Regions from separate parts of the Pseudomonas sp. MWU13-2517 genome, predicted to be linked through region 3. Evidence: riboswitches for the same ligand, from Rfam matches in the RefSeq annotation. Region 3 holds a riboswitch; each other region holds the start of a gene.

Evidence for each region. Region 3 has a riboswitch for cobalamin ahead of M5B97_RS22595 (CbtB-domain containing protein). Riboswitches for the same ligand answer to the same signal wherever they lie in the genome.
Region 1: another riboswitch for cobalamin. It lies ahead of M5B97_RS17055 (ABC transporter substrate-binding protein); the one in region 3 lies ahead of M5B97_RS22595 (CbtB-domain containing protein).
Region 2: another riboswitch for cobalamin. It lies ahead of cobO (cob(I)yrinic acid a,c-diamide adenosyltransferase); the one in region 3 lies ahead of M5B97_RS22595 (CbtB-domain containing protein).

Annotation. Positions count from the first base shown of each region.
Region 1 is NZ_JALMFA010000011.1:42,763-46,032, forward strand. It holds gene M5B97_RS17045 (M4 family metallopeptidase) at 1-171, opposite strand, end outside; gene M5B97_RS17050 (DNA/RNA non-specific endonuclease) at 302-1,246, shown strand; cobalamin riboswitch at 1,283-1,478, shown strand; gene M5B97_RS17055 (ABC transporter substrate-binding protein) at 1,594-2,604, shown strand; gene M5B97_RS17060 (iron ABC transporter permease) at 2,601-3,270, shown strand, end outside.
Region 2 is NZ_JALMFA010000005.1:83,196-86,465, reverse strand. It holds gene hda (DnaA regulatory inactivator Hda) at 1-67, shown strand, start outside; gene M5B97_RS08980 (NlpC/P60 family protein) at 281-910, shown strand; gene M5B97_RS08975 (C40 family peptidase) at 1,056-1,592, shown strand; cobalamin riboswitch at 1,690-1,938, shown strand; gene cobO (cob(I)yrinic acid a,c-diamide adenosyltransferase) at 2,016-2,627, shown strand; gene M5B97_RS08965 (cobyrinate a,c-diamide synthase) at 2,624-3,270, shown strand, end outside.
Region 3 is NZ_JALMFA010000016.1:131,789-135,058, forward strand. It holds gene cobW (cobalamin biosynthesis protein CobW) at 1-661, opposite strand, end outside; cobalamin riboswitch at 754-954, opposite strand; cobalamin riboswitch at 1,792-2,001, shown strand; gene M5B97_RS22595 (CbtB-domain containing protein) at 2,098-2,286, shown strand; gene M5B97_RS22600 (CbtA family protein) at 2,298-3,002, shown strand; gene M5B97_RS22605 (cobalamin biosynthesis protein) at 2,999-3,270, shown strand, end outside.

The sequences.
Region 1 (3,270 bases), on a different contig from region 3:
CGGCCCTTTGGCGGGCACCGCGACCATGCGCAGCGAGCGGAACGTGCTGTCTTTGGCGCGGGTACGCAGCGCGACATCCCGCTGCGCCTTGTCACCGTTGCGGGCGATCTGGTCGAGCATATAGGGGGGAATCAAGCAAAAAATAGGGTTACGCACAGAGTGATCACACATTGACTGGCTCCTTGTTGGCGTGTGGTGAACGTCCGGGTAGCCGTTTCAGGATAGCTCCCAGGGGTTAACGCGTGTCATCAATTGTCATTAACCTATGTTGCAGTCGTGTTTATCCATGGAGGACTTACCGATGCCCGCACGTAAAGCCAAGATCGACCTTTCGTACCGCCCGCGGCTCGCCGACCTGCGCCCGCTGATCGCACCGAACCCCACGCTACTGGAGGCGCGGGCGGCGACGCCCCGCGTGACCTCCGCCAACGATCTGAAGGACCGGCACGGCTACGCTGAAGATTTTCTCGGCAGCTTCATCGTGCCCTGGCCCACGGTGGTGGAAGCCCTCGCCAGTGACGTACAGACGCTGGAAAGTGGCGACCAGCGGCTGGACTACACGCATTTCTCGATAACGATGTCACGCTCAAAGCGGCTCGCGCTTTATGTCGGGGTCAACATCGACGGCGGCCAGCACGTAGACATTGTTCGCAGCAACGATACTTGGGCCTACGACGGCCGCCTGCCCATCGATGCGCAGGTGGGTGAAGCGCTCTACGCCAATAATGGCCTCGATCGCGGCCACCTGGTCCGTCGACAAGACCCCAATTGGGGTGACGTGACGCAAACCGCCAACCTCGACACCTTTCATTTCACCAATTGCTCGCCGCAGATGAGCGGGTTCAATCAGAAGACCTGGCTGGAACTCGAAGACTACATTCTGGACAACACACAACGCTGGAAGGCCAGGGCCACAGTGTTTACCGGCCCGGTGTATGCCGACGACGACCGTATGTACCGGGGTGTTCAGATCCCCAAGGCCTTCTGGAAAGTGGTCGCCTACCTCAGCGACGACGGCAAGCCCTCAGCCAGCGCCTACATGATCGACCAGACCCGCGAACTGGGTCAGCTCGACCTGGTGTTCGGCCAACTTCGGACCTACCAGCGCAGCGTGGCCCAGATAGAGCGCCTGACCGGCATCCGCTTCGCCAACCTGGCCGACTACGACGGTTTCAGCAACGAAGAGCGCGCTACCGGCACGCGGATCGAAGCGCTGATCCAGGGTCCTGAGGACATTCGTCTCTGAGCGGGCACGCCTTGGGCTATTTCGCCTCGCTCTAATCAACTACCATACCGCGCCGGTTCCCAAACGGGACTAATAGGGAATCCGAAGCGCGGTATACCCGCGTCAATCGGAACTGCCCCCGCAACTGTAGGTGCTGAGCCTGCCCCTTGATGCCACTGGACCTCGTCCGGGAAGGCCGGGGCGTGGCGACGACGCATCAGTCAGGAGACCTGCCGGCCCAAGCTCAATCACTAACCGGCGGGGTGTCCGGGAAGGACATTCTTGCCTGGCGCTTCCACGGCGCTCGAGGGTGTATTTCCGAACCGTGCCTCCCCAGTTCCACGTACGGTTCACTCGGAGATCGCCCCATGCTGCCACGCGTTACCGCCCTGCTCACCGGCATTGGCTTCTGTGCCCTGGCCCACGCCGCGCCCACCCACTACCCGCTGACGGTGGAAAACTGCGGCAGCACCCTCACCTTCCAGCAAGCGCCTGCGCGCAGCGTGACCATCGGCCAGGCCGCCACCGAAATGCTGTATGCCTTGGGCGTGGGCGATAAAGTGGTGGGCACCTCGCTGTGGTTCAACAGCGTACTGGCGCAGTACAAGGCACAGAACGATCGCATTGAGCGCCTGGCCAACAACGAGCCGAGCTTCGAAGCCGTGATCGCCAAACGCCCGCAACTGGTGGCCGCCGAACTGGAATGGGTGGTCGGCCCGCAAGGCGTGGTCGGCACCCGCGAGCAATTCCATGAACTGAAGATCCCCACCTACCTGCTGCCCTCCGACTGCGAAGGCAAGGACAACCTGGTGGGCGCCGACGGTACACGGCTGGAGCCGTTCCGCATCGAGACCATTTATAAGAGCATCAGCCAACTCGCCGAAATCTTCGACGTACAGGCGCGTGGCCAACAGCTGAACGATGAGCTCAAGGCGCGCCTGGCCAAATCCGTCGCCACTGCACAAAGCAAGGCCCTCAAACAGGCCAGCGCCTTGGTGTGGTTCTCCAGCGCCGAGATGGCCAGCGATCCCTACGTGGCCGGTCACAAGGGCGTTCCGCAGTTCATGCTGGAAACCCTGGGCCTTTCCAACGTGGTGCAGTCCGATGAAGAGTGGCCCGCGGTCGGCTGGGAAACCATCGCCAAGGCCAACCCGACCTTCCTGGTGATCGCACGCATGGACCGCCGCCGCTACCCGGCCGACGATCATGAAAAGAAGCTCGCCTTCCTGCGCAGCGACCCAGTGACCCGCAACATGGACGCGGTGAAAAACAACCGCATCATCATTATTGATGCCCTGGCCCTGCAGGCCAGCCTGCGCACGTTCGATGGCCTGGAACAACTGGCCGGAGCCATCGACGGCTACGACCTGCCGAAATGATCCGCACCTTGCTCGCCCTCATCCTGCTCCTGCTCGCGATCCTCGCCGGCGTGGCCATCGGTGAAACCGCCATCGAACCGCAGGTGGTGTTGCAGGTGCTCGCCAACAAACTGTGGGCGGCCGGCTACGTACTGGACCCGATCGATGAAGGCGTGGTGTGGAACTACCGCTTGACCCGCGCCCTGGTCGCTGCCGCCTGTGGTGCGGGGCTGGCGACTTGCGGCGTGATTTTACAGTCCTTGCTGCGTAACCCGTTGGCCGATCCGTACCTGCTGGGCATCAGCGCCGGCGCCTCGACCGGTGCAGTTCTGGTGGCCCTGATCGGCGTGGGCGGTGGCTTGATTTCACTGTCGGCGGGTGCATTTGTCGGCGCCATGGCCGCGTTTGCCCTGGTGATCCTGCTGGCGCGCGCCAGCGGTTCGGCCACCGGTACCGGGCAGATCATCCTCGCGGGCATTGCCGGTTCGCAGCTGTTCAATGCCCTCACTGCCTTCCTGATCACCAAGTCGGCCAGCTCCGAACAGGCCCGGGGCATCCTGTTCTGGCTGCTGGGTAACCTCAGTGGCGTACGTTGGCCCTCGGTATGGCTGGCAGTGCCTGTGGCAATCCTGGGCCTGGCGGTTTGCCTGTGGCATCGCCGCGCACTGGATGCGTTTACCTTCGGCA
Region 2 (3,270 bases), on a different contig from region 3:
TCAGGCCTCTTTGCAAGCCCAGCGCAAGCTGACCATCCCTTTCCTCAAGGAAACCCTCGGCTGGTAGCCAGCCCAGTCATTTCAGGGCTTTCGGCATATTTCAGGCGCCAGAAAACCTGCGTTTGGGCTGGTTTTGCCACGCAAAAGGCGGGTACAGGGTGTTAAGGGCTTAGATGTCGGGGTCAAAACGATAAGTCACATAGACCGCGATTGAATTTGCAAATCGATGTGATAGAAGGCATAGTCTCGACTTCTTTACATATCAGCCACGGTCGTGCCCATGCTAAATCGCTTCGCACCCCTCGTGCCTCTCGCACTTGTTACCCTGTTGTTTGGTTGCGCCTCCCACCCTCAACAAGTGGCTGAGCAGCACAAGACCCAACAGCAGTCCCAGGCAAAATTCGTCGCTTCCCAGTCTTCGACTGTCTATGAAGAAGAAGTGGCAACCGAGAAAGAACTTGCCAACTTCGACGGCAACAAGCCTTATCAGCTTCCAGTTCTGGCCGACAGCATTCTTGAACGCGGCATGTCCCTGATCGGTACCCGTTACCGTTTCGGCGGTACCTCTGAAGCCGGTTTCGACTGCAGCGGCTTTATCGGCTACCTGTTTCGTGAAGAGGCTGGCATGAATCTGCCACGCTCGACGCGCGAAATGATCAACGTGAATGCACCGTTGGTCGCACGCAACAACCTCAAGCCGGGTGATCTGCTTTTCTTCAGTACGGCGGGTCGTGGTCGTGTCAGTCACGCCGGTATCTACTTGGGCGATAACCAGTTTATTCACTCCAGCAGCCGCCGCAGTGGCGGTGTCCGCGTCGACAGCCTGGGTGATAGCTACTGGAGCAAAACCTTCATCGAAGCCAAGCGCGCCCTCGCCATGGCCCCGACTACGGTTACCGCTAGCAAGTAAAGTTAAAGTGATACTTGAAGTTTGACGTGTAAGCGCTAGAATCCCTGGATATTGTTGGAATCCGTTCGCGCGAGCTTTGCTTGCGCGTTCTGGTTTTCAGCGTTCGGCAGCGAAAAGCCGCATCCAGACCAGGATTGTTCTGCCCATGTCGACCTCAGCCCGCCTCATTCTGCTTGTTTGTGCCGCGCTCCTCAGTGCCTGCGCAAGCCGCCCGCCACCCGCTCCAGTGGCCGTCAAGCCCAAGCCGGTGTTCAATTACTCCACGCAGAGTTTCTCGCCTGCTGCCGAAGATGTGCTCTTCCGTGCGCTGGGCCTGGTTGGCACGCCTTATCGTTGGGGTGGCAACACGCCGGATTCCGGGTTTGATTGCAGTGGCCTGATCGGTTTTGTCTACCGTGATGCGGCGGGCATCTCGTTGCCACGCACGACCCGTGAATTGATCGTTATGCGTGCCCAGAACGTCAGTGAGGAAAACCTGCAAACCGGTGACCTGCTGTTTTTCGCCACGGGTGGTGGTTCGCAGGTCAGCCATGCTGGGATCTACGTAGGTGAGGGCCGCTTTGTGCACGCACCGCAGACTGGCGGCACGGTAAAACTGGATACGTTGTCCAAAGCGTATTGGCAGAATGCTTATTTGACTGCCAAGCGCGTGCTGCCAGCAAACCTGGCTCGTAATCCATAAAACACAACCCAAAGCTGCAACAAGCGGGTGCAATGCCCGCTTGCAGCTTTGGGTTGTCTGGCCAGCTTTAATTGACGCTCCACCCCCAACCCACTAACCTTCGCGGCTTGTTCCAGGTGCTCTGTGACCCGTGGGTCGACAGAGTGAAACAGGGAAGCCGGTGAGTGAGCGCACTTGTACACAGTGTTGCCGCGATTCCGGCGCTGCCCCCGCAACGGTAAATGAGTCAAGACGCTGCCTTTTGCCACTGTATCGCCGTGCGATATGGGAAGGCGCAACGTCGGCCTGTTCTTTTGTAGAGCGCCACTCATGAGCCCGGAGACCGGCCTGAAGCATCCAACAGCATCACGGTGGGCGATGCTTGGCTGTCTGTTTTTTTCTTTTCTGCCCGCCGTTTTTGTTCAGCCCCAACGGAGAGCTGCCATGACTGATTCCCCTGATCGCGACGAGCGCCACTTGGCGCGCATGCTGCGCAAAAAAGCCGTGATCGATGAGCGCATTGCCAATTCCCCCAACGAATGCGGATTGCTGCTGGTACTGACCGGCAACGGCAAAGGCAAGAGCAGTTCGGCGTTCGGCATGCTCGCTCGCGCCATGGGCCATGGCATGCAATGCGGCGTGGTGCAGTTCATCAAGGGACGTAACAGCACCGGCGAAGAATTGTTCTTCCGCCGCTTCCCCGAGCAAGTGCGTTTCCATGTGATGGGCGAAGGCTTTACCTGGGAAACCCAGGACCGTCAGCGCGACATCGCCGCTGCCGAGGCTGCCTGGGCGGTTTCCCGAGCATTGTTGCAAGACCCGACTATTGGCCTGGTGGTGCTGGATGAGTTGAACATCGCCCTCAAGCACGGCTACCTCGACCTGGATCAGGTATTGAGCGACCTGCAAGCCCGCCCGCCGATGCAGCATGTGGTGGTCACGGGGCGTGGCGCCAAGCCCGAACTGATCGAAATGGGTGACACCGTGACCGAAATGGGCATGCTCAAGCACGCGTTCCAGGCCGGTATCAAGGCACAGAAGGGCGTCGAGCTTTGAATCAGCCCCGTCATTGCCCGGCCGTATTGATCGCTGCACCGGCGTCCGGCCAGGGCAAAACCACCGTCACCGCCGCGCTCGCCCGTTTGCATCGTAACCTGGGGCGCAAGGTGCGCGTGTTCAAATGCGGGCCGGACTTTCTCGATCCGATGATCCACGAGCGTGCCAGCGGTGCGCCGGTGTATCAATTGGACATGTGGATGGTCGGCGAGCAGGAAAGCCGTCGCTTGCTGTGGGAAGCAGCGGGGGAGGCCGATCTGATCCTGATCGAAGGCGTGATGGGCCTGTTCGACGGCACCCCATCCAGCGCCGACCTGGCCCGACACTTCGGCGTGCCAGTCCTTGGGGTGATCGACGGCACCGCGATGGCCCAGACCTTCGGCGCGCTGGCCCTGGGCCTGGCGCGCTATCAGCCGGACTTGCCGTTCGCCGGCGTGCTGGCCAACCGCGTTGGCACGCTGCGCCATGCGCAACTGCTCGAAGGGAGTCTCACTGAAGGCCTGCGCTGGTACGGCGCACTGTCCCGGGAAACCGGGATCGAACTGCCAAGCCGTCACTTGGGTCTGGTCCAGGCCAGTGAATTGAATGACCTCGACGTACGCCTGGATGCCGCCGCCCAAGCCCTGGGCAGCAGTTGCGAGGT
Region 3 (3,270 bases):
GACCGCTGCTGGCTTCGATGATTTTCACCGCCGGCGGCAGTTCCTCGGCCACTTCCAGGCGCACACGGGCCAGGTCTTCGGGGTTGATCAGGTCGGTCTTGTTGAGGATCACCAGGTCCGCACTGGCCAATTGATCGGCGAACAGCTCGTGCAGCGGCGATTCGTGGTCCAGGTTCGGGTCGAGTTTGCGCTGCGCGTCCACTTGGTCCGGGAAGGCGGCGAAGGTGCCTGCGGCCACGGCTGGGCTGTCGACCACGGTGATCACGGCGTCAACGGTGCAGGCGCTGCGGATTTCCGGCCACTGGAAGGCTTGCACCAAAGGTTTTGGCAGGGCCAGGCCGGAGGTTTCGATCAGGATATGGTCAAGGTCGCCGCGACGGGCCACCAACTCGCGCATCACCGGGAAGAACTCTTCCTGCACGGTGCAGCACAGGCAGCCGTTGGCCAGTTCGTACACGCGGCCGCTGGCCTCTTCCTCGGTGCAACCGATGGAGCACTGCTTGAGGATTTCGCCGTCGATACCCAGTTCACCGAACTCGTTGACGATCACGGCGATACGGCGGCCCTGGGCGTTGTCGAGCATGTGGCGCAGCAAGGTGGTTTTGCCCGAGCCGAGAAAGCCGGTAACGATGGTGACGGGGAGTTTGGCCAGTGTTTTCATCGGATGCCCTTTGGGGCGGGCAGACGGGACGACAGGCCCTGCGGCGGTGCGCAGCAGCGGATTTCGTCACCGGATCACCCCGCCCGGTTGAATTGGAAAATCGGTTACGAGGCAGGTCTCCTGGCTTGGGGCTTGCGGGTCTTGCGACCGGCGCTGGCTGCGCCTTCCCGCGTTTTCGGCAGTGGCGTGGCAGTCAGTCGAACCCTTTACAGTTGCGGGGGCAGCCGCGGCTTGAACCGCGTTCCCTTCTTAGCTTCGGCCTAGGCCGAAGAACCTCGAGGGTGCAAGGCTACGCAGTGCTTGGGGGATGGTCAATGATGGGTTGGGTTAGTGTACATATCCGTTTCTTTGGTAACGGCTGCTATTGGTTCCGCTTTTACAGCGGCTCACTTTTGAAGAGCGCAAAAGTAAGCAAAACGCTCTTGCCCCAACACTCGGTGCCTCGCCTAGGCTCGGCATGCCCTCACTCCGGCTTGAATCCGTGGGCCGCCGCCACGCGCCATCCATGGCGCGAGGCGGCTAACCCGGCGTCCTGCCGGGTTACCCACGGATTCAAGCCTGCGTTCGGCCAGCGTGTTTAACGGGGCGCCTAAGATCAAACGCAAACGCGGCGGCCTGACAGCCGACCGAGTTTTTATGTCGACCTCGATCAGGCTGTAGGAACTGGCTTGCCTGCGATGACATCGGCTGGGTGTGCCTGATGTACCGAGGCTTCTGCATCGCCGGCAAGCCAGCTTCTACGCGTATCTGCTTTTGATCCAACCACTCAGGCCGGCTGTCAGGCCGCCGTGCTTTGGTTTTTGATCTTGATTTTGATCTAGGCGCCCCGTTAAACACGCTGGCCGGAATTCGATATTGATTTGGGGGGTAAACCGGCAGGGATGCCGGTTTAGCCGCCCCGCGCCATGGATGGCGCGTGGCGGCGGCCCCCCAAATCAATATCGGATTACGGGCACACCGAGCGTGAGCGAGGTGCCGAGTGTTGGGGCAAGAGCGTTTTGCTTACTTTTGCGCTTTTCAAAAGTGAGCCGCCGTAAGGGCGGAACCAATACCCGCCATCACCCAAACAACGGATATGCCCACCCCCCAATTGACTCCCCCAATTGACTCCCCCAACCCCCTCATGCTCTCCTACACACCTTGTTTCGGGTGCCCTGCAAAGGGTGAAACGGGAAACCGGTGCGTCATAGCGATATGACCAGTCCGGTGCTGCCCCCGCAACGGTAAGCGAGCGAAGTGTCACAGCCACTGTGCGAATGCATGGGAAGGCGACGCTTTCAGGACTCTCTCGAGAGCGCCCCTCGCAAGCCCGGAGACCGGCCCGAAAAAATCAGATAACAAACCCGCGGTGGGCGGGCGCTGTTCGGAACCCTGCGTGCCTGGCTCGCGGGGTTTGCATGCGCTCGTTTCACCCTGACACCCCAAAGGGACGCGCCATGTCGATCATCAGCAGTACTTCGTCCGCCGCCAGCGGCACTTCTACCTTGAGCCAACGCCTGACCGCCGCCATCGGTGCGTCGATTCTTGGCGCGTGCCTGGTTTATTTCGCCGGTTTCTCGCATATCGAAGCGGTGCATAACGCTGCGCACGATACCCGCCACAGCGCCGCTTTCCCGTGCCACTGAGACCTGCCGACATGATCAAGCGTATTGCGCAAACCGCAGGGTTCACCGGGTTGCTGGCCGCCTTGCTGCTGACCTTGCTGCAAAGCTTCTGGGTCGCACCCCTGATTTTGCAGGCAGAGACTTTTGAAAAGGCCCCAGCGACTGCCGAAGTCCCCCATGCACATGCTGACGGCGCCGCCGCCCACACTCACGATGCCGAGGCCTGGGAGCCTGAAGACGGTTGGCAGCGCGTGCTGTCTACCACCGGTGGCAACCTGGTGGTCGCCGTTGGTTTCGCGCTGATGCTGGCCGGTCTCTACACCCTGCGGGCGCCCACCCGCACGGCGCAGGGCCTGCTGTGGGGCCTGGCCGGTTACGCAACGTTCGTATTGGCCCCTACTCTGGGCTTGCCACCGGAGTTGCCGGGCACTGCCGCGGCGGATTTGGCCCAGCGCCAGATCTGGTGGATCGGCACCGCCGCCTCCACGGCGGCCGGTATCGCGCTGCTGGTGTTTGGGCGCAACTGGCTGCTCAAAGTGCTGGGCGTGGCGATCCTGGCCGTACCTCATGTGATCGGCGCGCCGCAACCCGAAGTGCATTCGATGCTGGCCCCGGAGGCCTTGGAAGCGCAGTTCAAAATCGCGTCGCAACTGACTAACGTGCTGTTCTGGCTGGCCCTGGGCCTGATCAGCGCCTGGTTGTTCCGGCGTCATCGCGACAGTCAATACTCGGCATGACCTTGGTGGTCGGCCTGGGTTGCCGGCGGGGCTGTGAGGTCGATGCCCTGCTGGCGCTGTTTGACGCCGCCCTCGCCGAGGGCGGTATCGAGCGCCAACAGGTCACGGCGCTGGCCAGTATCGATCACAAACAGCATGAGCCGGGCTTACTGGCGCTGGCCGAGCGGCTGGGTCTGCCCTTACGGTGCTTCAGTGCACAGCATCTGGCTATGTATGAAGACCGCCTGAGCCACAAATCCGAGCTAGCCTTTGCCCATACCGGCTGTTA